2 regions of the Bradyrhizobium sp. USDA 326 genome follow, and region 1 is predicted to be linked to the other one. Evidence: predicted binding sites of a transcription regulator. Region 1 holds the regulator's gene; the other holds the start of a gene.
The links. The regulator HrcA, encoded in region 1, represses chaperone genes, less so after heat shock. The targets are predictions, from matches to a motif close to GTTAGCACTCNCNNNNNGNGAGTGCTAAC.
Positions count from the first base shown of each region.

Region 2: a site for HrcA is predicted at 5,537-5,565, ahead of ABIG06_RS18355 (co-chaperone GroES). Genes of this name have one in related genera too.

Region 1 is NZ_JBMGQA010000001.1:2,566,245-2,580,648, forward strand. It holds gene dnaJ (molecular chaperone DnaJ) at 1-61, opposite strand, end outside; gene dnaK (molecular chaperone DnaK) at 307-2,208, opposite strand; gene ABIG06_RS12245 (hypothetical protein) at 2,601-3,542, shown strand; partial or broken gene grpE (nucleotide exchange factor GrpE) at 3,690-4,308, opposite strand; gene hrcA (heat-inducible transcriptional repressor HrcA) at 4,405-5,493, opposite strand; gene rph (ribonuclease PH) at 5,662-6,375, shown strand; gene rdgB (RdgB/HAM1 family non-canonical purine NTP pyrophosphatase) at 6,386-7,021, shown strand; gene hemW (radical SAM family heme chaperone HemW) at 7,038-8,222, shown strand; gene ABIG06_RS12275 (penicillin-binding protein activator) at 8,280-9,512, opposite strand; gene rsmI (16S rRNA (cytidine(1402)-2'-O)-methyltransferase) at 9,864-10,814, shown strand; gene ABIG06_RS12285 (YraN family protein) at 10,801-11,202, shown strand; partial or broken gene gshB (glutathione synthase) at 11,213-12,158, shown strand; gene cpaB (Flp pilus assembly protein CpaB) at 12,526-13,344, shown strand; gene ABIG06_RS12300 (type II and III secretion system protein family protein) at 13,355-14,404, shown strand, end outside.
Region 2 is NZ_JBMGQA010000001.1:3,910,329-3,924,732, reverse strand. It holds gene ABIG06_RS18385 (glycosyltransferase family 2 protein) at 1-824, shown strand, start outside; gene ABIG06_RS18380 (ChbG/HpnK family deacetylase) at 821-1,666, shown strand; gene ABIG06_RS18375 (DUF2076 domain-containing protein) at 1,794-2,627, shown strand; gene ABIG06_RS18370 (L,D-transpeptidase) at 2,745-3,545, opposite strand; gene ABIG06_RS18365 (protein phosphatase CheZ) at 3,860-4,639, shown strand; gene ABIG06_RS18360 (hypothetical protein) at 4,820-5,341, opposite strand; gene ABIG06_RS18355 (co-chaperone GroES) at 5,658-5,954, shown strand; gene groL (chaperonin GroEL) at 6,125-7,756, shown strand; gene ABIG06_RS18345 (hypothetical protein) at 7,956-9,167, shown strand; gene ABIG06_RS18340 (META domain-containing protein) at 9,354-9,752, opposite strand; gene ABIG06_RS18335 (L-lactate permease) at 9,886-11,550, opposite strand; gene ABIG06_RS18330 (ABC transporter ATP-binding protein/permease) at 11,863-13,617, shown strand; gene ABIG06_RS18325 (TorF family putative porin) at 13,957-14,404, opposite strand, start outside.

The DNA of each region.
Region 1 (14,404 bases):
CGTCGGCGTCGCGTTCGACTTCCAGGGTCTCGTAGTAGCAGCGCTTGGTGGACGTGGACATGATGAGCTCGGTCTATCCAATCGCGATTCAAGTTGGCGCGAAACAACGCTGACACATGGCGATATAGGCGCCCCTCGACCTTGCGGCAGAGGACAGCATGGCAGCGCTGAGAATAACGGCTGGGAATTGATCGATCGTAGCGGGAGCGTGCCCCGGCGACCTCGACACGACAGCCTCCCCCGCGAAGGGGGAGGCCGAAGAAGCGTGTGGGGTCCAAGCCGCCCGCATCATCACCCTCTCGGGGTTCAGGCGGACTTCTTGTTGTTCTTGTCGTCGTCGACCTCGGTGAACTCCGCATCGACGACGTCGTCCTTGGCCGCATCCTTCTTGGCGTCGGCCTCGGCCTGCTGCTTGTACATGGCCTCGCCGAGCTTCATCGAAGCCTGCGCCAGCGTCTGCGTCTTGGCCTTGATCGCCTCGGCATCGTCGCCCTTCAGCGCTTCCTTGAGGTCGCTGACGGCATCCTCGATGGCGCGGCGCTCGCTCTCGGCGACCTTCGAACCGTGCTCCGCCAGCGCCTTCTCGGTCGAATGCACCAGGCCATCGGCCTCGTTCTTGGCGGTCACGGCCTCGCGGCGCTTCTTGTCCGCCTCGGCATTGGCCTCGGCGTCCTTGACCATCTTCTCGATGTCGGCTTCCGACAGACCACCCGAGGCCTGGATCCGGATCTGCTGCTCCTTGCCCGTGGCCTTGTCCTTGGCCGAGACGTTGACGATGCCGTTGGCGTCGATGTCGAAGGTCACCTCGATCTGCGGCATGCCGCGCGGAGCCGGCGGGATGCCCATCAGGTCGAACTGGCCGAGCATCTTGTTGTCGGCCGCCATTTCACGCTCGCCCTGGAAGACGCGGATGGTGACGGCATTCTGATTGTCTTCAGCCGTCGAGAACACCTGGCTCTTCTTGGTCGGGATCGTGGTGTTGCGGTCGATGATGCGGGTGAACACGCCGCCCAGCGTCTCGATGCCCAGCGACAGCGGGGTCACGTCGAGCAGCAGCACGTCCTTGACGTCGCCCTGGAGCACGCCGGCCTGGATCGCGGCGCCGATCGCCACGACTTCGTCCGGGTTGACGCCCTTGTGCGGCTCCTTGCCGAACAGCTGCTTCACGACTTCCTGGACCTTCGGCATGCGCGACATGCCGCCGACCAGAACGACTTCGCCGATTTCACCGGCGGTGACGCCGGCATCCTTCAGCGCCTTGCGGCAGGGCTCGACGGTCTTCTGGATGAGGTCGTCGACCAGCGCCTCGAACTTGGCGCGGGTGAGCTTCATCGTCAGATGCTTCGGACCGGTCTGGTCCGCGGTGATAAACGGCAGGTTGATCTCGGTCTGCGTCGTCGAGGACAGTTCGATCTTGGCCTTTTCAGCGGCTTCCTTCAGGCGCTGCAACGCGAGCTTGTCGTTGCGCAGGTTGATGCCCTGCTCCTTCTGGAACTCATCGGCCAGATAACCCACGAGGCGCATGTCGAAGTCTTCGCCGCCGAGGAAGGTGTCGCCGTTGGTCGACTTCACCTCGAACACGCCGTCGCCGATCTCGAGAATGGAGATATCGAAGGTGCCGCCGCCGAGGTCGTACACGGCGATGGTGCCGGCCTTGGTCTTGTCGAGGCCATAGGCGAGCGCGGCCGCGGTCGGCTCGTTGATGATGCGCAGCACTTCGAGGCCCGCAATCTTGCCGGCGTCCTTGGTCGCCTGGCGCTGAGCGTCGTTGAAGTAGGCGGGAACGGTGATGACGGCCTGATCGACCTTATGGCCGAGATGGGCTTCCGCGGTCTCCTTCATCTTCTGCAAGATGAACGCCGAGACCTGCGAGGGCGAATAGGTCTGGCCGTCGGCCTCGACCCAGGCGTCGCCGTTGGAGGCTTTCACGATCTTGTACGGGACGAGCTTCTTGTCCTTCTCGACCATCGGGTCGTCGTAGCGGCGGCCGATGAGGCGCTTCACTGCGAAGAAGGTGCGCTCGGGATTGGTGACGGCCTGGCGCTTGGCCGGCTGGCCGACGAGGCGCTCGCCGTCGTCAGTCACGGCGACGATCGAAGGCGTCGTGCGCATGCCTTCGGAATTCTCGATGACTTTGGCGTTCTTGCCATCCATTACGGCGACGCACGAATTCGTGGTGCCGAGATCGATCCCAATGACCTTTCCCATGGTCCTGATACCCTTCTTTTTGCGGCAGGTTGGCTGGGCCCAGAAGGCACCCGAACCGAAACCCCCTAAGATCAAACATCCGCGATATTGCGATGATTGAGGCTCATATAGGAGGGGGGGAGGGGCCCGCAAGGACCGAAGCTACGTTTCTGCCGTGAAAACATTGGTTTTGGAAGATGATGTCCGGGCCACACCGCCCTTGCGGGAGAGGAATTATTAACAGGTTCGGGCTTCGGCAAGCCCCCGTTACCGCAACGGGCCCGCCCTGTTGCGGCAAGGCCAAACCCGCTAAAAGGCGGACCGGCCGGACAGCCGGCGCCACTGCTTCACGCAACAAAGCGGCCCGGTGGCCGACCATCGAACGGCCTCAATGTGAACCAATCAGAGTGCCCATGAAGCTGATCCGCCCCCTCGCCGCGCTCGCCCTCCTCGCCGCCTCCGCGTGTCCGGCCTTCGCCGCCGACGCCGTCTTCCCCCCGGGCTTGCGTCTCGGCATGGTGCCGTTGATCGGCCTCAGCACGGCCAAGACCTTTCCGGGCTTCGAGAGCGAGGATGGCAGCGTCAAGGTGCTGGTCACCGAGCTGCCGCCGGCGGCCTATGGCGAGGTCGCGAGCGCCTTCAATTCCAATCCCGCCGGGACCAACGGCGTCACGCAGGACAAGATCGAGACCCCCGCGGGCCTCGCCTATTTCACCACCGAAAGCGGCAAGGCCGGCGATACCCCGGTGAAGCGCTATTCGATGATCGTGCCCGGCGCCGGCTTCTCCGGCTATGTCGCGGTGCAGATCCCGGAGAATGCGACCAAGATCTACACGGATGAAGCGGTGCGGCAGATGTTTGCGAGCACCGTCACCCGCAGGCAGGTCTCGGCTGAAGAGCAGATCGCGCTGATGCCGTTCAAGATCACCGATCTCGCCGACTTCAAGGACATCCGAACGCTCGCGCCGGGCAGCAGCATCATCCTCGCCGACGGCGATGAGAGCACGGGTTACGAGTCGAAGCCGTTCATGATTCTCGGCGTGATCGGCGCCACCCCGCAAGCCGCCGACGACCGCGCCCGCTTCGCCCAGGAGGCGGCGCTCCAGATTCCCGGCGTGCGCGAGTCGCGCATCACCATGTCCGAGCCGATTCGCATCAACGGCCAGCAGGGCTTCGAGACCCGGATCGACGGCGTCAGTGGCAAGGACAAGATCCCCGTGACCGTGGTGCAGTGGATCCGCTTCTCGACTGGCGGCGCATCATTGCGCATCATCGCCAGCGCCCCACGCGACCAGTGGCTGCCCGCCTTCACCCGCTTCCGCGCCGTCCGCGACGGCATCCAGCCGAAGGGCTAGCCTGCATCCGCAAGCGCAACGCGCGTCCTTCCTCGCTCGAGGAGTACGCTTGTTCGCGCACGCCTCGGAGGGTGAAGGTCGAGCCGCAACTGCGGGGGCCTACATGGTTCGAGACGGCGCTTGGCGCCTCCTCACCATCAGGTTCGATCAGTTCGGCGCGCTGTTCGATTCATTGTTGTTGGCGGCGGGGGCTGCCTTCGCACCGCCCTTGGCGACACCGACCAGCGCCGGGCGCAGCACGCGCTCGCCGATGGTGTAGCCGGCCTGCATGACCTGCACCACGGTGCCCGAGGGCACCGACGCGTCAGGCACTTCGTACATAGCCTGGTGGAAGTTCGGGTCGAACTTCTGACCCTGCGGATCGAGCTTCTTCACGCCATGCTTCTCGAGCGCGCTGTGCAGCGAGCGTTCGGTCAACTCGACACCCTCGATCAGCGCCGTAAGGCCGGGATCGGCCGCGGCACGCGCTTCCGCCGGAACGGCATCGAGCGCGCGCTGGAGATTGTCGGCGATGTCGAGCACATCGCGAGCAAAGCCGGTGATGCCATAGAGCCTCGCGTCGGCGACCTCCTTGCTGGTGCGCTTGCGCAGATTCTCCATCTCGGCCAGCGTCCGCAGCATGCGGTCGCGCGCCTCGGCGGCTTCCTTCTGCAACGTCTCGGCCGAGCCGGGCTCGGGATCGTCAGGCATGATGTAGGGCTTTGACACCACGGGCTCGCCGGTCGCTGCAGCCCGTGTCTTGAGGTTGCCGGTCTTGCTCGGTCATCGGCTCTAATCTCGAACTCGTTTCCAGGGATTGTTGGCCCGGATATCGTGCCTAAGCTCGCGAAAATCAAGCGCCCGTGATCGGCGGAAACGCCGGTCAGCCCCCCAGAAGGCGGCTGACGATACGGGCAGCGTAGTCCACGGTCGTGATCACGCGGGCATAATTCAGCCGCGTCGGGCCGATCACACCGAGAACGCCGACGATGTGGCCGGCGGCATCCCGATAGGGCGAGATGATGGTGGAGGACCCCGACAGCGAGAACAGCTTGTTCTCGCTGCCGATGAAGATGCGCACGCCCTCCGCCGTCTCGGCGCGGCCGAGCAGGTCGATCACGCCGCGCTTGGTCTCGAGATCGTCGAACAACAGGCGAACGCGCTCCAGATCCTCCAGCGCATGCAGATCTTCAAGCAGATTGGCATGGCCGCGGACGATCAGCTGGCGATCCTCGTTCTCGCCGCCGGACCAGCTGGCGATGCCGGCCGAGATCACCTTTTGCGTCAGCTGATCGAGCTCGGCACGGGCCTCTCCAAGTGCCGTCTCGAGCTCGAGCCGCGCCTCGGCCAGCGTGCGGCCGCGGATCCGCGCATTGAGGAAATTGCCGGCTTCGGTGAGCGCAGAGGAGGGAACTCCAGGCGGCAGCGTCAGCACGCGGTTTTCGACCTGGCCGTCCTCGCCGACGAGGATCACCAGAGCCTTCTCCGGTTCCAGCCGGACGAATTCGATGTGCTTTAGCCGCGCATTGGATTTTGGCGTCAACACCACAGCGGCGGCCCGGGTCAGGCCGGAAAGCCGCATCAGGGCCTGGTCCAGCGCCGCCTCGACCGACTGCGCCTCGCCCACCGAGGCGAGCTGGCTCTGGATCGACTGCCGCTCAGCCTCGTTGAGGTCACCGACCTGCATCAGGGCATCGACGAAGAAGCGCAGGCCGAGTTCCGTCGGCAACCGGCCGGCCGAGGTGTGCGGGGCATAGATCAGGCCGAGCTGCTCCAGATCGGCCATGACGTTACGGACCGACGCCGGCGACAGCGGCATGGCGATCAGGCGGGAAATGTTGCGCGAGCCGACAGGCTCGCCGGTCGTCAGATAGCTTTCGACAATTTGACGAAAAATGTCGCGGGAACGCTCGTTGAGCTGGGCAAGGCCTGCGCGCGGCGCGATCAGATGGATCGGATCGTGATGGGCCACAGACGGTAACTCCTCTCAGATACTCGTAATTTGTCTATCCCGGGCGCTTCTGACAAGCGTGGCGTTTGCGGCCGCGAAATCAGCGGGTGAAAAAACCTTGCCGCCCATCCCCGCCCCACCTACAAGCACCGCGAGCAGCCTTTTCCCGTGAGTTTTGGAGGATTTCCCATGCGGCCAAGCCGCCGTGCGCCTGACGAATTGCGCCCCGTGACGCTGGAGCGCGGCGTGGTGAAATATGCGGAAGGTTCCTGCCTGGTGAAATTCGGCGACACGCACGTGCTGGTCACCGCCACGCTGGAGGACCGCCTGCCGCCGTGGCTGAAGGGCCAGGGCCGCGGCTGGGTCACCGCCGAATACGGCATGCTGCCGCGCGCCACGTCGGAACGGACCCGCCGCGAGGCCTCCGCCGGCAAGCAGAGCGGCCGCACCGTCGAGATCCAGCGCCTGATCGGGCGCTCGCTTCGCACCATCATCAATCTCGAGGCGCTCGGCGAGCGCCAGATCACGGTCGATTGCGACGTGCTCCAGGCCGACGGCGGCACGCGCACGGCATCGATCACGGGCGCCTGGGTCGCCCTCGCCGACTGCGTCAACTGGATGAAGGCGCGGAACATGGTCAAGGCCAACGTGCTGCGCGACAACGTCGCCGCGATCTCCTGCGGCATCTACAACGGTACGCCGGTGCTCGATCTCGACTATGCCGAGGATTCCGAGGCCGAGACCGACGCCAATTTCGTCATGACCGGCGATGGCCGCATCATCGAGGTGCAGGGCACCGCGGAACGCGAGCCGTTCACGGAAGCCGAGCTCCTGGCGCTGATGGCGCTGGCCCGCAAGGGTGTCGCGCGCCTGGTGGACTTGCAGAAACTGGCTGTGGCGTAGTCAATAGGCCATGCACCGCCGAATCACGGACAAGCTGGTCATCGCGACCCACAATCCCGGCAAGCTCGCCGAGATGCGGGAGCTGCTTGCGCCGTACGGCATCGAAGCGGTGTCGGCGGGAGCGCTCGGCCTGTCCGAGCCGGAGGAAACCGGCAGCGATTTCCGCAGCAACGCCGCCATCAAGGCGATCGCGGCGGCGCAGGCGACCGGGCTTGCCGCCTTCGCCGATGATTCCGGCATCGTCGTCGATGCGCTCGACGGCGCGCCCGGCATCTACAGCGCGCGCTGGGCCGGCCCCTCCAAGGATTTCAACGCGGCGATGGCGCAGATCGAGCGCCTGTTGCAGGAGCGTGGCGCCAGCACGCCGGACAAGCGCAAGGCGCACTTCGTCTCCGCGCTGTGCGTCGCCTGGCCCGACGATCATCTCGAAGAGGTCGAGGCGCGCGTCGACGGCACGCTGGTCTGGCCGCCGCGCGGGACTGCCGGCTTCGGCTACGACCCGATGTTCCTGCCCGATGGCCACACCCGCACCTTCGGCGAGATGGAGAGCATCGAGAAGCACGGCCTGCCGCCGCTTGGCCTCGGCCTGTCGCACCGCGCCCGCGCCTTCGTGAAACTGGCGGAGATCTGCCTTGAGCCGCGCTAGAGCGTTTTCGAGCGAAGTGGACACCGGTTCGCGCCGGGAAAACGCGTCAAAACAAGAATCCGAAGCCTTCGGCGTCTACGTGCACTGGCCGTTCTGCCTGTCGAAGTGCCCCTATTGCGACTTCAACAGCCACGTTCGACACGCCGCGATCGACGAGGCGCGCTTCGCTTCGGCCTTTGCGCGCGAGATCGCTGCGACCGCCGCGCGCGTCCCCGGACGTGAGGTCACCTCGATCTTCCTCGGTGGCGGCACGCCGTCCCTGATGCAGCCCGCAACCGTCGGCGCCGTGCTCGATGCGATCGGCAAGCACTGGTCCGTCGCGGGCGACGTCGAAGTCACGCTGGAAGCGAACCCGACCAGCGTCGAAGCCACGCGCTTCGCCGGCTATCGCACCGCCGGCGTCAACCGCGTCTCGCTCGGCGTGCAGGCGCTCGACGATGCCTCGCTGAAGGCGCTCGGCCGCATGCACAGCGCGCGCGAGGCACTCGATGCCGTCGCCATCGCCCGCCGCTCGTTCGACCGCTATTCGTTCGACCTGATCTACGCCCGTCCCGACCAGACGCCGGCGATGTGGGCCGACGAGCTGCGTCTTGCGATCGATGAAGCGGCCGAGCATCTGTCACTCTATCAATTGACGATCGAGGAAGGCACGCCGTTCTTCGGCCTGCACCAGGCCGGCAAATTGAAGACGCCGGATGAAGCGGTTGCGCGCGCTCTTTATGATGTCACGCAGGAGACCTGCGACAGGCTGGGTCTGCCCGCCTACGAGATCTCCAATCACGCCCGGCGCGGCGCCGAGTGCCGGCACAATCTGGTGTACTGGCGCGGCGAGGAATATGCCGGCATCGGCCCCGGCGCGCACGGCCGCCTCGATATCGATGGCGCGCGCCACGCCACCGCCACCGAGAAGCGTCCCGAGGCCTGGCTGCTGCGCGTCGAGACCAACGGCCACGGCGTCGTCACCGACGAGCTCCTCAACAGCGAAGAGCGCGCCGACGAATTCCTGCTGATGGGATTGCGCCTTGCCGAGGGCATCGACCCCGAGCGCTACAAAGCCCTCGCGGGCCGCCCGCTCGACCCCCGCCGCATCGCGCTCTTGCGCGAGGAAGGCGCGATCACGGTGGACCCGACGGGCCGCCTGCGCGTGACCAACAGCGGCTTCCCGGTGCTGGATGCGGTGGTCGCGGATCTGGCGGCCTGAGTCGGAACCAAAACCGCGCTGCGGTCCCTCGCCCGCTTGCAAGCGGGAGATGAACCGTCACGCCCCAAAACTCTTCGGCGAGCCCGCGACCGCGACGCCGCCACCCTGCGTCACCTTCATCACCGCGAGACCCCGTTCATTCGTGCCGTCGGCGCGGAATCGGAACAGGCCGTCGATACCGGCAAAGCCGGAAGGGTTCGTGAGCACGTCGGACGAGAAGCGCGTGGGACCTTGTGTACGCGCGAGCGCGGCGACGAGAGCGACCGCGTCATAGGCGAGCGTGGCGGTCCGCACCGGCTCGCCGCCATATTTGGTGCGATAGCGGCCGGAGAAGGCGCGGAAGCCGGCCGGATCGGGCGCGGCGTAAAGGCCGCCTTGCAGGTTGGGACTGGCATAGACGCGCGGATTGTCCCACAGGCCGGTGCCGAGCAGCTGGATGTTGCGCAGATTCGCGCCCGCGGCTGTCATCGCATCCGCCACCGAGACCACCGCATCGCCGTCATCAGCAATGAACAGCGCATCCGCGCCGCCGAGCTGCTGCGCCACGGTGCGTGCCGGCGTGGCGCGATCGGCGCCGTATTTCTCGAAGGCGACGATGCGCCCGCCGCGCCGCGGCACCGCCGCTTTCACCGCCGCCTCGACGACATTGCCATAGGCATTGTCGGGCACCAGCACGGCCACGGAGCGCTTTCCGATGCTGGCGGAATATTCGACGATGCGGTTGACGTCGGACTCCGGCAGGAACGAGAGCAGATAGACGCCGCGGCCGGCGATGCTGGAATCGGTCGAGAAGGCGATGACGGAAATGCCGCGCGTGCGCGCGACCTGCGCCACCGCCGGCACCGATTGGGCGAACAGCGGCCCGAGGATGATCTCGGCGCCTTCGTCGACCGCCTGCTGGGCGCCGGTTTGCGCGCCTTGCGGGCTGCCATTGTCGTCCTTGATCAGGAGCTGGATATTCGGATTCTGGAACTCGGCCAGCGCCATCTCGGCGGCGTTGCGCATGGATTGCGCGGCAAGGCCCGCATTGCCGGCGGCCGAGAGCGGCAGGATCAGCCCGACCTTCACGCCGCCGGTGCCGGCGGTCGTGGCCTGTTGCTGGGGACCTGCCGGCTGAGCCGGCGGCGCGGAGCTCGAGAACGGGTTGGAGAACTGGCTGAGACTTTGCTGCACGCCGGCGCAGGCCGACAGCACGGGCGCACCGAGCAGCAGGCCGAGCGCACTCCGGCGGGTCGCCCCCGACGATCGGAACACCGGAACCGGAGAGTTTGGATGACGCGGGCCCACCATGGCAGCTTCTCTTCTGACTGGCCGTCGCCGGCCCGTCACGACATTCCTTCCGCGACACAGGCCGCGGATTCAGGCATATAGTCGGCAAACAGTTAACCAAAACAAAAGGATAACAGCCGCTTAACGCGACCGCCTTCCCGTTCCGGCAGCCGTTCGCCGTCGCTCTTCCAGCATCAAGGCGGCGTTTCCGTCGTGAATATGGCGCGAAGGCCCCTCATTCCCTCTCGAGGTGATCCCGGCCGATCACATTCCCGTCCGTTCCTCGCCCCCCATCTGGGCACGATCTTGGGCACGATCTTTTTCGACCAGAAGGTTCCCAGCCCTGCGGATCGTGCCTAAGTTGACTTCATTATGCGCGCAAAGCCGGCCCCGATAAATACGCCTGAAGCTCAAGACACCGCCTCGCGCGGTTTCTCCATCGATGCCCATCGGCTCGCGGCGCCGAAGGCTGCGCCGGGTCTCTATCTGGTCGCGACACCCATTGGCAATCTCGGCGACATCACCCTGCGGGCGCTTCAGACGCTCGCCGGCGTCGATATCATCGCCTGCGAGGACACCCGCATCACGCGCCGCTTGACCGAGCGCTATGCGATCGCAGCAGCGCTCAAGCAATATCACGAGCACAATGCGGAAGCGGCGCGCCCGAAGCTTCTGGAGGCGCTGGCGCAAGGCGGCTCGGTCGCGCTGGTGTCGGACGCCGGTACGCCGCTGATCTCCGATCCCGGCTTCAAGCTGGTGCGCGAGGTCTGCGCCGCCGGCCATCCGGTGTATGCGCTGCCGGGCCCGTCCTCGGTGCTGGCAGCGCTGTCGGTCGCCGCGCTGCCGACCGACCGCTTCTTCTTCGAGGGTTTCCTGCCGGCGAAATCCGCGGCGCGCCGCGCGCGCCTCGCCGAGCTTGCGCGCATCGACGCGACGCTGGTGATGTTCGAATCGGGCAACCGGATGCAGGCCACCTTGGACGATCTCGCGGAGATCATGGGCGCACGCGAGGCCGCGGTCTGCCGCGAGCTGACGAAGCTGCACGAGGAGGTCAGGCGTGCGCCGCTCGCCGAGCTCGCGCGGCAGGCCGATGCGCCGGAGACGCGCGGCGAGTTCGTTCTGGTGATCGGCCCGCCCGCAGCGGACGCCGACGTGCTGGCATCGGACGCGCTCGACGGACTCTTGCGCGAGCAGCTTGCCGCAAGCAGCGTCAAGGATGCCGTGGCGCATGCGGTCGCACTGTCGGGCCGGCCGCGCCGCGAGGTCTATGCCCGCGCGCTGGAGCTCGCAAAGGATCTGCGGGGCGGGGATGGCGAAGACTGAGATCCCTAGGGAACCGAAGGTCGCCTCGCCCGAGCGCGTCGCCGCGTTCCGCACCGGCATTTCCGCGGAGAGCCGCGCCGCGGCCTATCTGATGGCCAAGGGCTATCGCATCCTCGCCAAGCGCTACCGCACCCCGCATGGCGAGATCGACATCGTGGCGCGCCGCCGCAACCTGATCGCTTTCGTCGAGGTCAAGGCGCGGGCGAGCCTGGATGACGCCGCTTTCGCCGTGACGCCGCGCCAGCAGCAGCGCATCATCGACGCCGCACAAGGCTGGCTCGTAGCGCATCCCGAGCATGCCGAATTCGAATTGCGATTCGACGCCATGCTGATTGCGCCGCGCTCGCTTCCGCGCCATGTGTTGGCGGCATTCGACGCCTCGACCTGAAAGGCAGACCATGAAACTCAATGTCGCCGTCCAGATGGATCCCATCGCCCGCATCAACATCAAGGGCGATTCCACCTTTGCGCTGCTTCTGGAAGCGCAGAAGCGTGGCCATGGCCTGTCCTATTACACGCCCGACAAGCTCTCGATGGTCGGCGAAGAGCTGGTCGCGCCGGTTCAGCTCCTGACCGTGCGCGACGAGCCCGGCGACCACTTCACCTTGGGCGAGCCCAGGCGCGAAGCGCTGAACGGCTTTGACGTGGTGCTGCTCCGCCAGGACCCGCCGTTCGACCTCGCCTACATCACCTCGACGCATTTCCTGGAGCGCATCCATCCGAAGACGCTGGTGGTCAACGATCCCGCCTCGGTGCGCAACGCGCCGGAAAAGCTGTTCGTGATGAACTTTCCGCAGCTGATGCCGCCGACGCTGATCTCGCGCGACCTGGACGAGATCAACGCGTTTCGCGACAGGCACGGCGCCGTCGTCATGAAGCCGCTGCACGGCCATGGCGGCGCGGCGGTGTTCCGCGTGATGCCGCAGGACATGAATTTCGGCTCGCTGTTCGACATGTTCTCCGGTGACGTTCAGGGAGCCCTGGGTGATCCAGCAATTCATCCCCGAGGTGAAGCACGGCGACAAGCGCATCATCCTGGTCGACGGCGAGTTCGCCGGCGCGGTGAACCGCGTGCCGGCCGCCGACGACCTCCGCTCCAACATGGTGCGCGGTGGCGCGGCCCAGGAGACGGAGCTCACGCCGCGCGAGCGCGAGATCTGCGCCACCGTCGGCCCGGCGTTGCGCGCGCGCGGCCTCCTGTTCGTCGGCATCGACGTCATCAACGGCAACCTCACCGAGATCAACGTCACCTCGCCGACCGGCATCCGCGCCATCGCGCGGCTCGGCGGCCCTGACGTCGCAGCGAGGATCTGGGACGTGATCGAGCAGAAGCGGAAGAAGTAACGCTTTGCAACGATTGCGTTGGGGAGCGCACGAACTCTCCTCAACGTCGTCCCGGCGAACGCCGGGACGACACCGATGTTGCGGGGAGCGTGGCTGCGATCCGTTGGCACCCATCACGCGCGCATCGCTAACCGCGCGTTCACCATGAAGCCGCCCGCGTTCGTTCGAGCGCAGGGGTGCGCTTACGTGAAACTACGGAGCCGCTGGCGGATCGAATAACGCCACGTTCACCATCTGCCGAAAACCAGCGTCGCGGGCGGTCATCGCATTCGGCCTCGCAACACCCCTTATACTTTTGCTCCCTACTCATCGACGCGGGGGAACACGCAAGGTGCGGTTCGAGTGCCCCGCGTAAGAGTAGAGGCGCATGAACACCGCACGCATCGTCGTTCTCGTCATCGCGCTGGGCGCCGGCGGCGTCGCTGCGTATCTGGCGAGCGGCTTCGACAACAAGCCCGCGCCTGCCCTTCCCGTCGCCGAGAAGCTGCCGACGGTCGAGGTGCTCGTCGCGAAGAACGATATCCAGCTCGGCCAGGCCGTAAAGCCCGACGACCTGCAATGGCAGGCCTGGCCGGCCGCCACTGCCAGCAGCGCCTTCATCCGCCGCGACGGCAGGCCCGACGCGCAGACCCAGATCGCCGGCTCGATCGCACGCGTGCCGTTGATGCAGGGCGAGCCGATCCGCGAGCAGAAGCTGGTCAAGGCCGAAGGCTCCGGCTTCATGGCCGCGATCCTGCCGTCCGGGATGCGCGCCGTCTCCACCGAGATTTCAGCCGAAACGGGAGCCGGCGGCTTCATCCTTCCGAATGACCGCGTCGACATCGTCCTGACCCGCCGCCTGAAGAATCCCGACGGCAACAACGACGGCCCGACCGGCGGCAACGACCTCGTCCTGTCCGAGGTCATTCTCATGAACATCCGCGTGCTCGCGATCGACCAGGCGCCGAAGGAAAAGGACGGCCAGAACGCCGTGATCGGCAAGACCGTCACGCTCGAGCTCAGGCCCGACCAGGTCGCAGTACTTTCGGCCGCACGCCAGGGCGGCACGCTGACGCTCGCGCTGCGCAGCATCGTCGATGCCAATGCCATCGACGGCACGCCCGAGGACCAGGCGATCAAGCGCCCGGGCGGCGTGAACGTGATTCGTTACGGCGTGCAGGCACGACAACTGACGTCACAGAAGTGATGGGGATAGCATGAGCTACGGGGGCGATCGGACGGGCCTGCGCATTCGGGGGAAGCGCGCGCGCTCGTTCCTGGCGGGGACGATGTTGATGCTGGGGCTGCTCGCAGCCTCCGAGGCCGTCAGCGCCGCGGATGCGCCGGTCGGCGACCAGACGCCGATGCAAGCGCCTGACCTCGGCGTGTCGCCGGTCTCGACCGTCGCGCCCGCGAGAACGCGATTCCTGTCGCTCGGCGTCGGCAAGTCGGTCGTCATCGACCTGCCGCGCGAGGTCAAGGACGTACTCGTGGCCGACCCCAAGATCGCCAACGCGGTGATCCGCTCGGCGCAGCGCGCCTATATCATCGGCGGCCAGGTCGGCCAGACCAACGTCGTGTTCTTCACCGCCGACGGCCAGCAGGTCGCCTCCTACGACATCGCCGTGAAGCGCGATCTCAACGGCATGCGCGCGGCGCTGCGCCAGTCCTTGCCGGGCGTGCAGATCGAAGGCGTCGGCGACAGCGTGATGCTGACCGGCTCGGTGTCGAGCCCGGTCGAGGCCCAGCAGGCCGGCGACGTCGCCGCCAAGCTCGTCGGCGGCTCGGACAAGATCGTCAACAACATCGTCGTGCGCGGCCGCGACCAGGTGATGCTCAAGGTCGTGGTCGGCGAAGTGCGCCGCGACATCGTCAAGCAGCTCGGCGTCGATCTCAGCGCCAGCCTGAATGCCGGCACCGCGGTGGTGAATTTCAACAACTCCAACCCGTTCTCGGTCTCCGGCGGCCCGCTCGTCAGCAGCAACGGACTCGGTGTCACCGGACTCGCGAAAGGCGTGGCCACGGTCAACGCCACGATGCGCGCGATGGAAAGCGCCGGCGTGATGCGGACCCTGGCCGAGCCCAGCCTGACGGCGATCTCCGGCGAGTCCGCCACTTTCATTGCCGGCGGCGAATTCCCGATCCCTGCCGGCTATTCCTGCGATCCGGTCACCCATGTCTGCACCACCCAGATCACCTACAAGAAGTTCGGCATCTCCCTGAACTTCACGCCGGTCGTGCTCAGCGAGGGACGTATCAGCCTGCGC
Region 2 (14,404 bases), 1.3 Mb from region 1:
GGTCGCTGCCGGCCGACGCGATCGACGTCCAGGTGGTGTCGCTGTCGCGCAATTTCGGCAAGGAGGCCGCGCTGATGGCAGGCCTCGACCATGCCCGGCTCGGCGCCGTCATGTTCATGGACGGGGACGGCCAGCATCCGCCGGCGCTCATCGAACAGCTGGTGCGGCACTGGATCGATGACGGCTACGACGTCGTCTACACCGCCAAGGCGCATCGCGACAACGAGCCCTTCCTGCGCCGGGTCGCGGTGCACGGCTTCTACGCGCTGATCAATTGGGGCGCACGCCAGAAGATTCCCGAGGACGCCGGCGACTTCCGCCTGCTGTCGCCGCGCGCGGTCGCGGCGCTGAGGCAGCTGCCGGAACGCAACCGCTTCTTCAAGGGCCTCGCCAGCTGGATCGGCTTCCGCCAGATCCGCGTCGACTACGAGCCCGCAGCGCGCGTCCATGGCGTCACCACCTTCAACGCCGCAAGCCTGCTCGGCCTCTCGATCGAGGGTCTGACATCGTTTTCGGTGGCACCGCTGCGCTTCGCCAGCCTGCTCGGCGTCATTCTCGCCGGAGGTGCCTTCCTGTTCGGCCTGTCGATCCTCTGGGAGGTGTTCACGACCGGCAAGCAGGTGCCCGGCTATCCCTCGCTCGTGATCGGCCTGATGACGATCGGCGGCGTGCAGCTCATCATGATCGGCATCGTCGGCGAATATATCGGCAAGATCCTTTCCGAGCTGAAGGCGCGCCCGATCTACTTCGTCGCCGAGCACAGCGAAAAGCACTCCGAGGCCGGCAAGGCCAACGACGCCCCGAACAGGACGGCCGCCGAATGAGCGCGGCCGCGAGCCCGCGGCGAATCTGGCTCTGCGCCGACGATTACGGTATCAGCCCGGGCGTCAACCGCGCCATCCGCGACCTGATCGAACGCGGCCGCCTCAACGCCACCTCGGTGATGATGGTGGGTGCAGCGATCGAACGCAGCGAGATCGAGGCGCTTCAGTCCGCAACAAAGACCAACCCGCGCTGCACGATCGGATTGCACGTGACGCTGTCGGCGCCGTTCCGGCCGCTCACCATGCATTTCCGACCGCTCGACGGCGACATGTTCATGCCGTTTCCGAAGCTGCTGCGCGCGGGCGTTTTGCGGCGGCTCGACCGGGAATTCTTCCGCAACGAAGTCAAGGCGCAGCTGGCAGCCTTCATGGACGCGTTCGGGCGCGCCCCTGACTTTGTCGACGGTCACCAGCACGTGCAGCTCTATCCGCAGGTGCGCGACGGCTTCGTCGATGCGGTCGCCGAGACTGCGCCAAACGCCTGGGTGCGTCAGGGCGGGCGCGATCTGCCGCTCAGGCAACGGCTGGCGTCCCCCAAAGCTCTGGTGCTCGACAGCCTCAGCGCGCAATTCCGCCGCCGCGCCGGCAGCGCCGGCCTCAGCTTCAACCCCGGCTTCGCCGGCGCCTATGATTTTACGCGCAACGCCGATTTCGGCGCGCTGATGCGGCAATTCCTGCAAGGCCTGCCCGACGGCGGTCTCGTGATGTGCCATCCCGGCTTCGTCGATGACGTCCTCGCCGGCCTCGATCCGATGACCGATGTCCGCGAGCGCGAGCATGCCTATCTCTCGGGCGAAGCCTTCGCGCGCCTGCTGGCGGACAGCAACGTGACACTGGGATGAAACCGGCGAAGAGCTGGCCCAGGAGGCAGCTTGTCGCATACGGAAATTTAATCCGGCCGGCACTGTTGGGGCCACAATGGAACCCTACATCTCCTCCGCGCTTGGTTTCGCGCGAAGGAGACAGATCATGACGCCGCAGGAACGCCAGCTCGTCGACGACCTTTTCGACCGGCTTTCAAAGCTGGAAAATGCACCGCGCGATCCCGATGCGGTCGCCGCGATCTCCGACGGCCTGCGCAAGGCGCCCGGCGCCGTCTATGCGCTGGTGCAGACCACGCTGTTGCAGGACGAAGCGCTGAAGCGCGCCCATGACCGCATCCAGCAGCTGGAAGCCGCCCAAGCGCCCGAGCCCGCCCAGTCCGGCGGCTTCCTCGACACCATGCGCGACACGCTGTTCGGCGGGAGCCCCTCGCGTGGTTCGGTTCCGAACGTGCCGCCGCGTGAGCAGCGCCCGGTATGGAACACCGGCCAGGCGATGCAACAGAGCCAGCCGGGCTACGGCGCGCCGCCTTACGGGCAGGCCTATGGCCAGGGGCCAGGGCCGGGCTATGGCGCTCCGCCGGTGGGCGGTGGCGGCGGCTCGTTCCTCGGCACGGCGGCGGCGGCCGCGGCCGGCGTCGTCGGCGGCTCGCTGCTGCTCTCCAGCATCCGCGGCATGATGGGTGGATCGCATCAGCAGGCTTTTGGCGACACCACGATCATCGAGGAGCGCGGCGGCGGTGCAGGCGGAAGCCCCTGGGGCGGTAGCGATCAGTCGGGTGGTTCGCTGTCGCGCGATGCCGGCCTCAACGACATCGGCTCGAACCGCGATTCCCGCCAGGGCTTCTTCGACCAGGCCTCGAACGACGACCGAAACAACAACAACGACCAGAATTACGACAACGATCACGACGACAACATGGACATGGCCGACGACAGCGATTTCGGCGACGGAGACGACGGCGGCAGCGACTACGCGTGACGCCGATCTACGACGCATGCAAGCGAACGGCCGCCGATGAGGCGGCCGTTTTCATGAGATGCGTCTTGCTCGGGCGTCCTTCCTTCTCCCTGCAACAAGGAGAGAGGGCAACGACGATCACATCACCACAACCTTGGTGCCGACATTGACGCGGCCGTAGAGGTCGATGACGTCCTCGTTGCGCATACGGATGCAACCGGAGGAGACGTTGGTGCCGATGGTCCAGGGCTCGTTGGAGCCGTGAATCCGGTAGAGCGTCGAGCCGAGATACATCGCGCGGGCGCCAAGAGGATTTTCCGGACCGCCTTCCATGTGCCGGGGCAGATCGGGACGGCGTGCGAGCATTTCCTTCGGCGGCGTCCAGTCCGGCCATTCGCGCTTGGCGGTGATCGACTTCACGCCGGACCAGGTGAAGCCGGGACGGCCGACGCCGATGCCGTAGCGCATCGCCCTGCCGTTGCCCTCGACGAGATAAAGAAACTTGTTCGGCGTATCGACCACGATGGTGCCGGGACTTTCGTTGCCGTTATAGTCAACGAGTTGTTTCTCGAATCTCGGATCGAACGGACGCTGCCGCGGGTCGACCGCCTCTTCCTGGAGAGCTGCGCCTTGCATCTGCGGCTCGCCCATCGGCGGCAGGCGGCGCTGATCGTAATAGGCCGGCTGCTGCTGATACACCGGCTGCTGCGGCGCGTAGGCCGGACCGCGGCCGGGACCGTCGCCGAACAGGAACTCGATAAAGCCGCCACCCATGTTCGAATTGGAAGCGACGCGCACCGGCGCCGGCGGCACCTGCGGCGCATAGAGCACCGCGGGCGGATCGTTCGGCACGCTGTTGTCGAAGGCGCTGGCGTCGTTGGCGCCGGCCATGAAGGTGCAAGCGCTGCCGAGCAGCGCGACAGACATTTTCTTGAACATCGACGTACTCTGTACTGTTTCGTCTAGATCACACGCGCCGTGGAAGCTGCCTGGCTGATCGGCGCCCGCGACGTGGTCAATAAAAAGCAAAAGCCGTTGCGTTTGGTAAACGGATCGGGCGTTTGGATTCACCACGTCGCAAGTGACGGCGCAATTTGGCGATCAGCGTTTATTTTCCATGAATGACGCGCGTCCATGGTTAATCGCTTCTTCGCGCAGCCTCGCGCGCGGCCGCCCGGCAGTTCCCGCTGTGAACCTCGTGTTAAATCGCTTCTGCCTACAAAGACGCGTGAATGAGGTGGGGGAGTATCCTGATGGCTGTTCACCGCAAACGTTTTCGTGTCGAGGATATCGTCGGTGGCGAGATGCCCATTCTAGACGTAACTGAAGAGGCTCCCCCGATGCATAGCGAGATCATGGCCGAGCTGCGCGCGATCCGCGCACAGATGGCGAAGGGCACTGCACCGCTGTCCGGCAGCGCAGCCATGGCGGCGATCGATGCCTCGACGGCCCACGAGCTCGCCGAAGCGCGCACCATGCTGGAGACCTACCGGGCACAGATCGAGCAGTGCGAGAAGCTGAAGGTCGAGCTCGACCTCATCCACGACGCCATCGACCGCACCAAGCGCGAGATCGCGACGCTGCACGGCAAGAGCTTCGACGGCGGCGAAATGGCCAAGGTCAATGGCGAGCTCGGCGCGGTGGTCGGCGGCACCGAGCAGGCGACCCAGCAGATCCTCGAAGCCGCTGAATCGATCGATCAGGCCGCCAGCGCAATGTCCAAGGTGGACTCGGCCGATCAGCAGAAGCGACTGGCCGACGACATCCAGGAACGCGTCATCTCGATCTTCGAAGCCTGCAACTTCCAGGACCTGACCGGCCAGCGCATCAGCAAGGTCATGACCACGATGAAGTTCATCGAGCAGCACATCAATGCGATGATGGACATCTGGGGCGGCGTCGACGCCATCAAGGCCCATGTCCCCGCGCATGTCGACAACCGCAGCGACGACGAGAAGCTCCTCAACGGCCCGAAGCTCGCCGGCGACGTCGGCCATGCCTCGCAGGACGACATCGACGCGCTGTTCGACTGAGCGGGCGCATACGTAAAACCAAAACGCCGGTCCTGGGGCCGGCGTTTTTTGTCTTGTCTCTCGCTGTCATTCCGGGGCGGTCCGCAGGACCGAACCCGGACTCCAGAGCTTTAGGGCAGCGGACTCACATCGAGATTCCGGGTTCGCGCTTCGCGCGCCCCGGAATGACGGAGACGAGCGTCACGCCCGCGGCGCGCAGCGGACGTAGACCATGTTGCCGTAGCGGGTGGCGGCGTCCTTGTCGATGAAGCGGGTGATCAGGACGCGGCCGTCGAAGGAGATGATCTCGCGATCCTGCTCGCCAGGGGTCGGCCCCGCCGGTCCGATGTAGTTCTTGCCGCTCGGCGAGCCCTTCAGCCGCAGTTCCTGCGGCGTCGCCTGGTCGGCCAGATGCATGATCACGCCGCCGGAGGAGCCAGCCGTGATCACATAGGGGTTCTTGCACTGCGCCCGGGCGGCAGCCTCGGTGCGGGCGCGGTCGGCCGGGTTCTGGAACGAGGCGAGACCCCAGCGGCCGACGATCTCGTCGGCGCGGATGGTGGCCGGCATTTCCGGAGCTGTGCCGGGTTCGGCTTCGGGCGGCGGTGAGGACGACGAGAAGGACGGCAGGCTCATGCCGCCGCCGCAGGCGCCCAGCAACAGCGCCAGACAGGAGGCTGCCGCCAGATTGGCAACCGTGCGCGCGTGAGCTGAACTGATCATGGCATTCCCCCGAACAAGACGACGGCCGCACCCCTCCCGCAGCCAAGCGCAAAACCGCTGCCGGAGCAATGACGTCCTTCTGTACGCCGACGCCCCGAACGAGTTTCCAATGCCACCATCCTATATCCGCCTCAACAATCGCTTAACCACCTTTGCTTGACAGGATCGCGGCCAAGCCATATTTCCGGGCCCACTATTAGCACTCGGAAAGCCCGATTGCTAAGCGCGCCGTTCGATCCCTCGGGGAGAGGGTGGACGGACGCGCCGCCCCACCGACTTCCACTACTTCCGAAGCGAGCCTCCAAAGGGAAACGTCATGGCTAAATCCAAATTTCGTCCGCTGCATGACCGTGTCGTGGTCAAACGTATCGACGCCGAGGAAAAGACCAAGGGCGGCATCATCATTCCCGACACCGCCAAGGAAAAGCCGTCGCAGGGCGAAGTCGTCGCCGTCGGCCCCGGCGGCCGCGATGAGACCGGCAAGCTGATCCCGATCGACCTCAAGGTCGGCGACCGCGTGCTGTTCGGCAAGTGGTCGGGCACCGAGGTCAAGATCGACAACGAAGAGCTCCTGATCATGAAGGAGTCGGACATCATGGGCGTGCTGGCCTAAGGCCATCTGCCTGAACGGCCGCTGAATGTGCCGCTGTCATGCCCGGGCTCGACCCGGGCATCCATCATTGTTCGCAAGATGATGGATTGCCGGGTCAAGCCCGGCAATGACGGAGAAAGCGCAACCCAGCACAGCACAAGACACATCGTAAACACGAGGGACTGCAGACCATGGCTGCCAAAGACGTCAAGTTTTCCGGAGACGCGCGCGATCGCATGCTGCGCGGCGTCGACATTCTCGCCAACGCCGTCAAGGTGACGCTCGGCCCGAAGGGCCGCAACGTCGTCATCGAGAAGTCGTTCGGCGCGCCCCGCATCACCAAGGACGGCGTCACCGTCGCCAAGGAGATCGAGCTCGAGGACAAGTTCGAGAACATGGGCGCCCAGATGGTGCGTGAGGTCGCCTCCAAGACCAACGACCTCGCCGGCGACGGCACCACCACCGCGACCGTGCTGGCCCAGGCCATCGTGCGCGAAGGCGCCAAGGCGGTTGCCGCCGGCATGAACCCGATGGATCTCAAGCGCGGCATCGACACCGCGGTCGCCGCCGTCGTCAAGGACATCGAAAAGCGCGCCAAGCCGGTCGCCGCCTCCTCCGAGGTCGCCCAGGTCGGCACCATCTCGGCCAATGGCGATGCCGCCATCGGCAAGATGATCGCTCAGGCGATGCAGAAGGTCGGCAACGAGGGCGTCATCACCGTCGAGGAAAACAAGTCGCTCGACACCGAGGTGGACATCGTCGAGGGCATGAAGTTCGACCGCGGCTATCTCAGCCCCTACTTCGTCACCAACGCCGAGAAGATGACCGCCGAGCTCGAGGACGCCTACATCCTCCTGCACGAGAAGAAGCTCTCGGGCCTGCAGGCCATGCTGCCGGTGCTGGAAGCCGTGGTGCAGTCGGGCAAGCCGCTCGTCATCATCGCCGAGGACGTCGAGGGCGAGGCGCTGGCCACCCTGGTCGTCAACCGCCTGCGTGGCGGCCTCAAGGTTGCCGCCGTGAAGGCGCCGGGCTTCGGCGACCGCCGCAAGGCCATGCTGGAGGATATCGCCATCCTGACCGGCGGCCAGCTGATCTCCGAGGAACTCGGCATCAAGCTCGAGAACGTCACGGTGAAGATGCTGGGACGCGCGGGCAAGGTGGTGATCGACAAGGAGAACACCACGATCGTCAAGGGCGCCGGCAAGAAGCCCGAGATCGAGGCGCGCGTCGGCCAGATCAAGGCCCAGATCGAGGAGACCACCTCGGATTACGACCGTGAGAAGCTCCAGGAGCGCCTGGCCAAGCTCGCCGGCGGCGTCGCGGTGATCCGCGTCGGCGGCGCCACCGAGATCGAGGTCAAGGAGAAGAAGGACCGCGTCGAGGACGCGCTGAACGCCACCCGCGCTGCGGTGCAGGAGGGCATCGTCCCCGGCGGCGGCGTCGCGCTGCTCCGCGCCAAGAAGGCGGTGGGCCGTCTCACCAACGCCAACGACGACGTCCAGGCCGGCATCAACATCGTGCTGAAGGCACTGGAAGCCCCGATCCGCCAGATCTCCGAGAACGCGGGCGTGGAAGGCTCGATCGTCGTCGGCAAGATCCTGGAGAACAAGTCCGAGACCTTCGGCTTCGACGCCCAGAACGAGGACTATGTCGACATGGTCGAGAAGGGCATCATCGACCCCGCCAAGGTGGTGCGCACCGCGCTCCAGGACGCCTCCTCCGTGGCCGGCCTGCTGGTGACCACCGAGGCCATGGTCGCCGAGCTGCCGAAGAAGGAAGCTCCGCCGGCCATGCCGGCCGGCGGCGGCATGGGCGGCTTCTAAGCCTCCGTTCCATCGCAGTATTGCGAAGGCCGCCTCCGGGCGGCCTTCTTTTTTGCCGACCCTGCCTCTTTCGCTTTCCAATTCAACCGCCAGCCAAAAACCACTACGGTGGCGCCGATTCTAACTGTTTGGGCATGATCTCCTCGGAAAACCGCTTCACACTTTTCCGGATCATGCCCGTTGCCCGAGGTCTTCGTCGATGCGCGCGCTTCTGGTTTGTTCGACTGCCCTTCTGGCGGCTCTGCTCGCCGTCTCGCCCGAGTTCGCCTCCGCCCAGATGAAGCTGTCGCCGAAGGCGACAGTGCCGGGCGGACCCGAGACGCGCTATTTCACGTCGATCGACGGGCTGATGGACGGCAATGCCGACGTGATCCTGAAGGAGACGCGCCAGGGCAGGACGGTCACCGCGGCGGTGCTCGACGTCTGCTACCCGATCGCGAAGAACTCCGACCGCAAGGACCGCTTCGTCGTCAATCTCCAGATCGCCGGCCAGACGCTGACGGGAACGACGCAGAGCCTTGGCAACAAGTCGCCGGTCAGCGTCAAGCTGCTGCGCAAACAGTCCGGCGACACGTTCGAGTTTCGCGGCCAGATCGCGATCGGCCAGGCGGTGACCGAGGTCACCTCCCCCGACAATTCCGATCTCAGCGAGAAGGAATTTCTGGATAGCCAGACCTCAGACGACGGCATCACGCCGCAGCCGAAGGATTTCACCGACGTCTCGCCGGAAGCAATTGCAGTCAAGGTCAAGCTCGACGCTGCAACCGACTTCCTGAAGAGCCTGAAGGGCCAGGAGGTCGAGGTGACGCTGGCGAGCCTCACCGTCGGCTGCGACGCACTGCGCGCAGGCGAGCAGACCATCAACATGTCGGTCGATCCCGAGCGCGCGGGAGCGCTGCTGTCGAAGATCAAGGCGATGCCCGGCGTCACGGCCGCAGGCTGGACCGCGGGCATGATCGAGATGGACCGCACCATCCGCTTCCCCGCGGCAGACTGGCGCGAGGGTGACAAGATCAACAAGGGCAAGCTTGCGACTGCGGTAGCAAGCGTGCTGGGCAGGACGTTCGCGGCAAAGCCGGTCTCGCAAGACTTCAACCCCGCGACCGGCAAGCTCAAGCTGGTGTTCAAGCGGCCGAATCAGGATTTTCCGACGCTCGAGCTCACCGACACGATCGAGGTCGCGGGGCTCATATCGCCCGACAAGCCGGGCGCCACCGACAAGCTCATGCTCTGGATCGGCAGCCCCGCGACCACGACCGCCGACGAGAGCAGCGGTGCCAGGCTCAACCTGTCCGACGATGCGAGCCTGGACGAAGAAGGCGATCTGCCTGACGACAACGGGGCGATCGAGGCGCTCGCCACCGAGCTGAAGGGCCAGCGCTGGGACGCGGATAAATCGGTGTGGAAGTAGGCCTCACGTGCCCCGGACGCAGCGCAGCACTCCCGGCGATGCAAAGCATGGTCCGATGTGATGCGCTGCAGAGCCGGGGCCCAGGGGCTACAAGCGAAGTCGCGGATAGGAAGCTGGGTCCCGCTCTGCGGCGCCTCGCTTGCGCGACGCGCCTTGTCCGGGACACGAGAGCAACGTTCGAGAGACCTAATTCCCAGTCGTCCTGAAGCGCAGCGGCTTGGGGCCGATCAGCGTCAGCACGTCGCCCTGGCGCTTCCAGGTCTCGACGCTGCCGAGCGCGGCCACGAGTTCGTCGTCGGCCTGCGCCTTCGCCGCCGGGCAGGAACGGTCCTGGATCTGGCCGGGGACGAAGATCACGGTGTTGCCGGCGACCGAGAACTGGCCCTTGCCGCCCTTGCACCAGAGCTCCAGCACGACCTCGCCATGGTCGCCGATCTCGATGTTCGGAATCCGCTTCGAGCCTGCTTGCGGCAATGCTTCCAGCGTCATCTCGGTGCCGAACGGGAAACCGTCCTCGGCACGCGCGAGCGTGGAGATCGCGATCATTGCAACCGCCGCACACATCAATCGCTTGAGCGAAACCATGAGACCTCTCGACCGACCTGATTTGCGGCACCTTCTATAAGACGGCGGCATCATTGAGAAGGTTGGTCCAGATGCAAAAATCCCCGCGAGGGCGGACCTCGCGGGGATTTGCGTCGAAGCGAAGCGCTGCCGGCTACTTCAGAACCATCGCCGTGAACGGCCAGACATAGGCCTGCAACGTCACGAGCACGCCGACGAGGCACGCCAGCACGATGGAGTGCCAGAACACGAAGCGCAGGATGGTGCCCTCATGCCCGTACCAGTTGGTGGCGGTGGAGGCGACCACGATCGACTGGGCGTCGATCATCTTGCCCATCACGCCGCCGGAGGAGTTCGCCGCGGCCATCAGGATCGGCGACAGGCCGAGCTGCTCGGAGGTAATCTTCTGGAGGTTGCCGAACAGGATATTGGACGACGTATCCGATCCCGTCAGCGCCACGCCGAGCCAGCCGAGCAGCGTGCCGAAGAAGGGATAGAGCACACCGGTCGCGGCAAAGGCGAGTCCCAGCGTTGCGTCGACGCCGGACAGCCGGGTGAGCGTGCCGATCGCCAGCATCGCCGAGATCGTGATCAGCGAGATCGCGCAGAGCCGGATGGTGCGGCCATACTCGGCCACAAGCCGGCCGGGAGCGACGCCCATCAGGACGCCGGAGATGATCGCCGCAAGCAGCATGCCTGTGCCGGTGAACGACAGGTATGTGAAGCTGAACACTGCAGCCTCTTTCGTCGGCCCTGGAGCGACCGGCGGCATCTTGTTGATCATCTGGTGCAGCTCGGGCACGGGATAGTTCCAGACGAAGATCGAGTTCGCCCAGCCCTTGAAGGCGCCATTGCCCCAGATCAGCATCACGATGCAGACGATGATCCAGGGAAGAAGCGCATTGAAGAGCTCGGCCTGCGTCAGCGGCGTCTTGTCGAGCGGTCTTGCCGCCGTCATGGTCGAGGCCGATTCATCGTGGCCCCGCAGCGCCGGCGACAGCCAAAGCTGCTTCGGTTGCCACACCTTCAGAAACAGGATCAGCGCCCCCATCGAGATCAGCGACGCGCCGATGTCGACGATCCAGGGATTGATGTAGTTCGAAATCACGAACTGCGGGACGGCAAACGATATGCCGGTGACGAGGATCGCCGGCCAGACGTCCTTCATGCCTTTCCATCCGGCGAACGCCCACACCACCCAGAATGGCACGATCAGCGAGAAGAACGGCAATTGCCGGCCGACCATCGCGCCCAGGATGTAGGGATCGAAGCCAGTGACCGAAGCGAGGCCCTGGATCGGTGTGCCCAGCGCGCCATAGGCGACCGGCGCGGTGTTGGCGATCAGCGACAGGCCGGAGGCTGCGAGCGGCGAGAAGCCGAGCCCGATCAGCACTGCGCCGGTGATCGCGACGGGCGTGCCGAAGCCGGAGGCGCCCTCGAAGAACGCCCCGAACGAGAACGCGATCAGCAGCAATTGCAGCCGCCGGTCCTCGGTGACGCCGCCGATGGCACGCTTGAGCAATTCGAAGCGGCCGGTGCTCACCGTCACCTGGTAGAGGAAGATGACGTTGAGGACGATCCAGCCGATGGGGAAGAACCCGGTGACGATGCCCAGCACCGAGGCGCGGATCGACATGTTCGCGGGCATGGTGAAAACGAAGATCGTGATCAGGTTGGTCACGATCACGGCGATAACGGCCGCGATATGCGCCTGGACGCGACCGCTCGCGATCAGGACCAGCAGCGTGACGACGGGCACCGCCGCCGCGATGGTCGACAGCACCGGGCTGTTCAGCGGATCGTAGATTTGATTCCACATGCTCTTTCTCCCCACGCATGTTTGCGGCAGGCGGCCCGCGTGGAGAGCCGATCCTGCTTGACGCTCGAAGTGAGACCTCCCGAGCCGGACGCGACGTCCTCGCGAATGTGGTGGTTCCCACCCGCTCACAAGCTCGCGAAACCCCGAAGCACCTGCCCCGCGCCGTCGAGCGCCATGCTAGGGTTGCGGGCTGCGACAATCCAACGCAAATTGCAGATCCTGCGACTTTAGTCTAACCCGCGCCCGTCTCCGCCATTGCCGCAAGTCTTGGCTCTGGGCGTTTGTGCACATCCCCCGAGGAGACCCAGCTCTGTGAAGAACATCAGCGCCACGCTCGCGATCGTCTGGCGAATCGCCGCTCCTTATTTTCGGTCGGAGGACAAATGGGCGGGCCGGGGCCTGCTCGCCGCCGTCGTCGCGATGGAGCTCGCGCTGGTCGCGATCGACGTGCTGGTGAACCAGTGGCAGAACCGGTTCTATAGCGCGCTGCAGAACAGCGACTGGGACAGCTTCGTGAGGGAGATCTGGATCTTCCTCGCGCTCGCGTTCACCTATATCGCACTGGCTGTCTACAAGCTCTACCTGAACCAGTGGCTCCAGATTCGCTGGCGGCAATGGCTCACCCGGCACTATCTCGGCGAATGGCTCCGGAGCGCCACGCATTATCGCATGCAGCTCAAGGGCGACGCGGCCGACAACCCGGACCAGCGCATCACCGAGGACGTCAAGAATTTCGTCGAGCAGACCCTGATCATCGGGCTTGGCCTGCTCTCGTCGATCGTGACGCTGTTCTCTTTCGTCATCATCCTTTGGGGCCTTTCCAATGCCGCGCCACTACGCCTGTTCGGCACCGATCTCATGATCCCCGGCTATCTGTGCTGGGGCGCGCTGATCTACGCGATCTTCGGCACCGCTCTGACGCACTGGATCGGCGCACCGCTGGTCAACCTCAATTTCGAGCAGCAACGCTACGAAGCCGACTTCCGCTTTAACCTCGTCCGCGTCCGCGAAAATTCCGAGCAGATCGCGCTACTTAGGGGTGAAAGCGCCGAACGGACCCGCCTGCTCGACCGCTTCGGCTTCGTGATCGCCAACTGGTACGCCATCATGAGCCGGACCAAGCGCCTCACCGCGTTCACGGCCAGCTATCAGCAGGCCGCAGTGATCTTTCCGTACGTGCTGGTGGCGCCGGCCTTCTTCGCCAAGAAGATCCAGCTCGGTGACATGATGCAGACCGCATCCGCCTTCTCCAGCGTACAGGGCGCGCTGTCGTTCTTCGTCACGGCTTACCGGTCTCTGGCGGAGTGGCGCTCGATCGTTGCGCGCCTCGATGGCTTCGAGATGTCCGTCGAGTCAGCCGCGAATCTGCCGGCACATGAGCCTGCCATCGCGCTGGAGGTTACCGGCGGCCGCAGTATCGACCTCGAGCAGATCTGCGTGAACCTGCCCAACGGCACCCCGCTGGTTGCCGCCAAGGCGTTCACCATCGAGACGTCGGAGCGCGTGTTGGTGACCGGACCGTCGGGCTCCGGCAAGTCCACGCTGTTCCGGGCCATCGCCGGCATTTGGCCATTCGGTACCGGCACGGTTGTCATCCCCGAGAAGGCAAAGCTGATGATGCTGCCGCAGCGGCCCTATTTTCCGGTCGGCATGTTGCACGATGCCGTTGTCTATCCGGCAGCGCCAGGTGCATTCGCGGCCGCGCAAGTTCGCGATGCGGTGAGCGCCGTTGGCCTGCCCGACCTCGCCGGGCGGCTCGACGAGGACGGCCACTGGAACCGGACGCTCTCGCTCGGCGAGCAGCAGCGCCTCGGGCTCGCCCGCGCGCTGTTGCATGTCCCGGACTATCTGTTCCTGGACGAGGCGACTGCCTCGCTGGACGAGCCGTCGGAGGCTCGGCTCTACCGCCTGCTGGTGGAGAAGCTGCCGCAGGCCACCATCGTCTCGATCGGCCACCGCTCGACGCTCGACGCCTTCCACACGCGCAAGGTGGCGCTGGTGAAGGACGGTGCCATTCACGTCCTCGGCGGCGAACGGGCTGCAGCAGAGCCGACCGTGGCGCGCTGAGGCGCAAGGCCTCCCTCGCCGGCCGTCGCGTCGAAAGAACCGGATGGGCGGCTTCTGGTCTAAGGGACGCCCAACTCGGGCCTCGTCATTGCGAGGAGCTCTTGCGACGAAGCAATCCAGACTGTCTCGGCAGAAAGACGCTGGATTGCTTCGCTGCGCGACGGCGCAATGTGAGGCAGCGGCGCCGCTCTCCCGCCTCGCATTTCGAGCCGCAGACGCAGCTTTGTAATCTCTTGGCCGGCTCCTCCCCCAAGGCCGTCCCTGCTTCACCTCCGACCCCAAAGCAAAAGGGCGGCAGGTTGTCCTGCCGCCCTTGCCTAAGTCGTCTCGGAAAGAAACTTACTTCAGGTTGGTCATCGCCGTCAGGTCGACAGAGAGCTTGGCGACGCCAGCAGCGCTACACCAGTTGGAGCCGAAAGCCGTGGTTGCGTTCGCGCCACCGTTGATCGGGGTAACGAAGCCGGGGCTCGAGTTGGTGGCGGAGAAGTCGCTGGTGAAGGCGTTGCAGTCACCCTTCGACAGATCGGTGTCGTAGTAGCGCAGATCGAGCGTGAACACCTTGTAGGTGAAGCCGACGCCGACGTTCCAGGTGTTGTAGCTCGGCTCCTTGATGCCGTTCGCGTACACCGGATCGCCTGCGATGCCGTAGAAGATGTCGGAGGTGCCGAGCCACTGGCGGCCGAACTCACCCGACACATACATGCCGACGCCGCTGGCACCGAAGGTCGTGCTCGGCGCAGTCCACTTGGCCGTGACCGAGGCGTAGTTGCCCCAGGCGCCGAGGTTC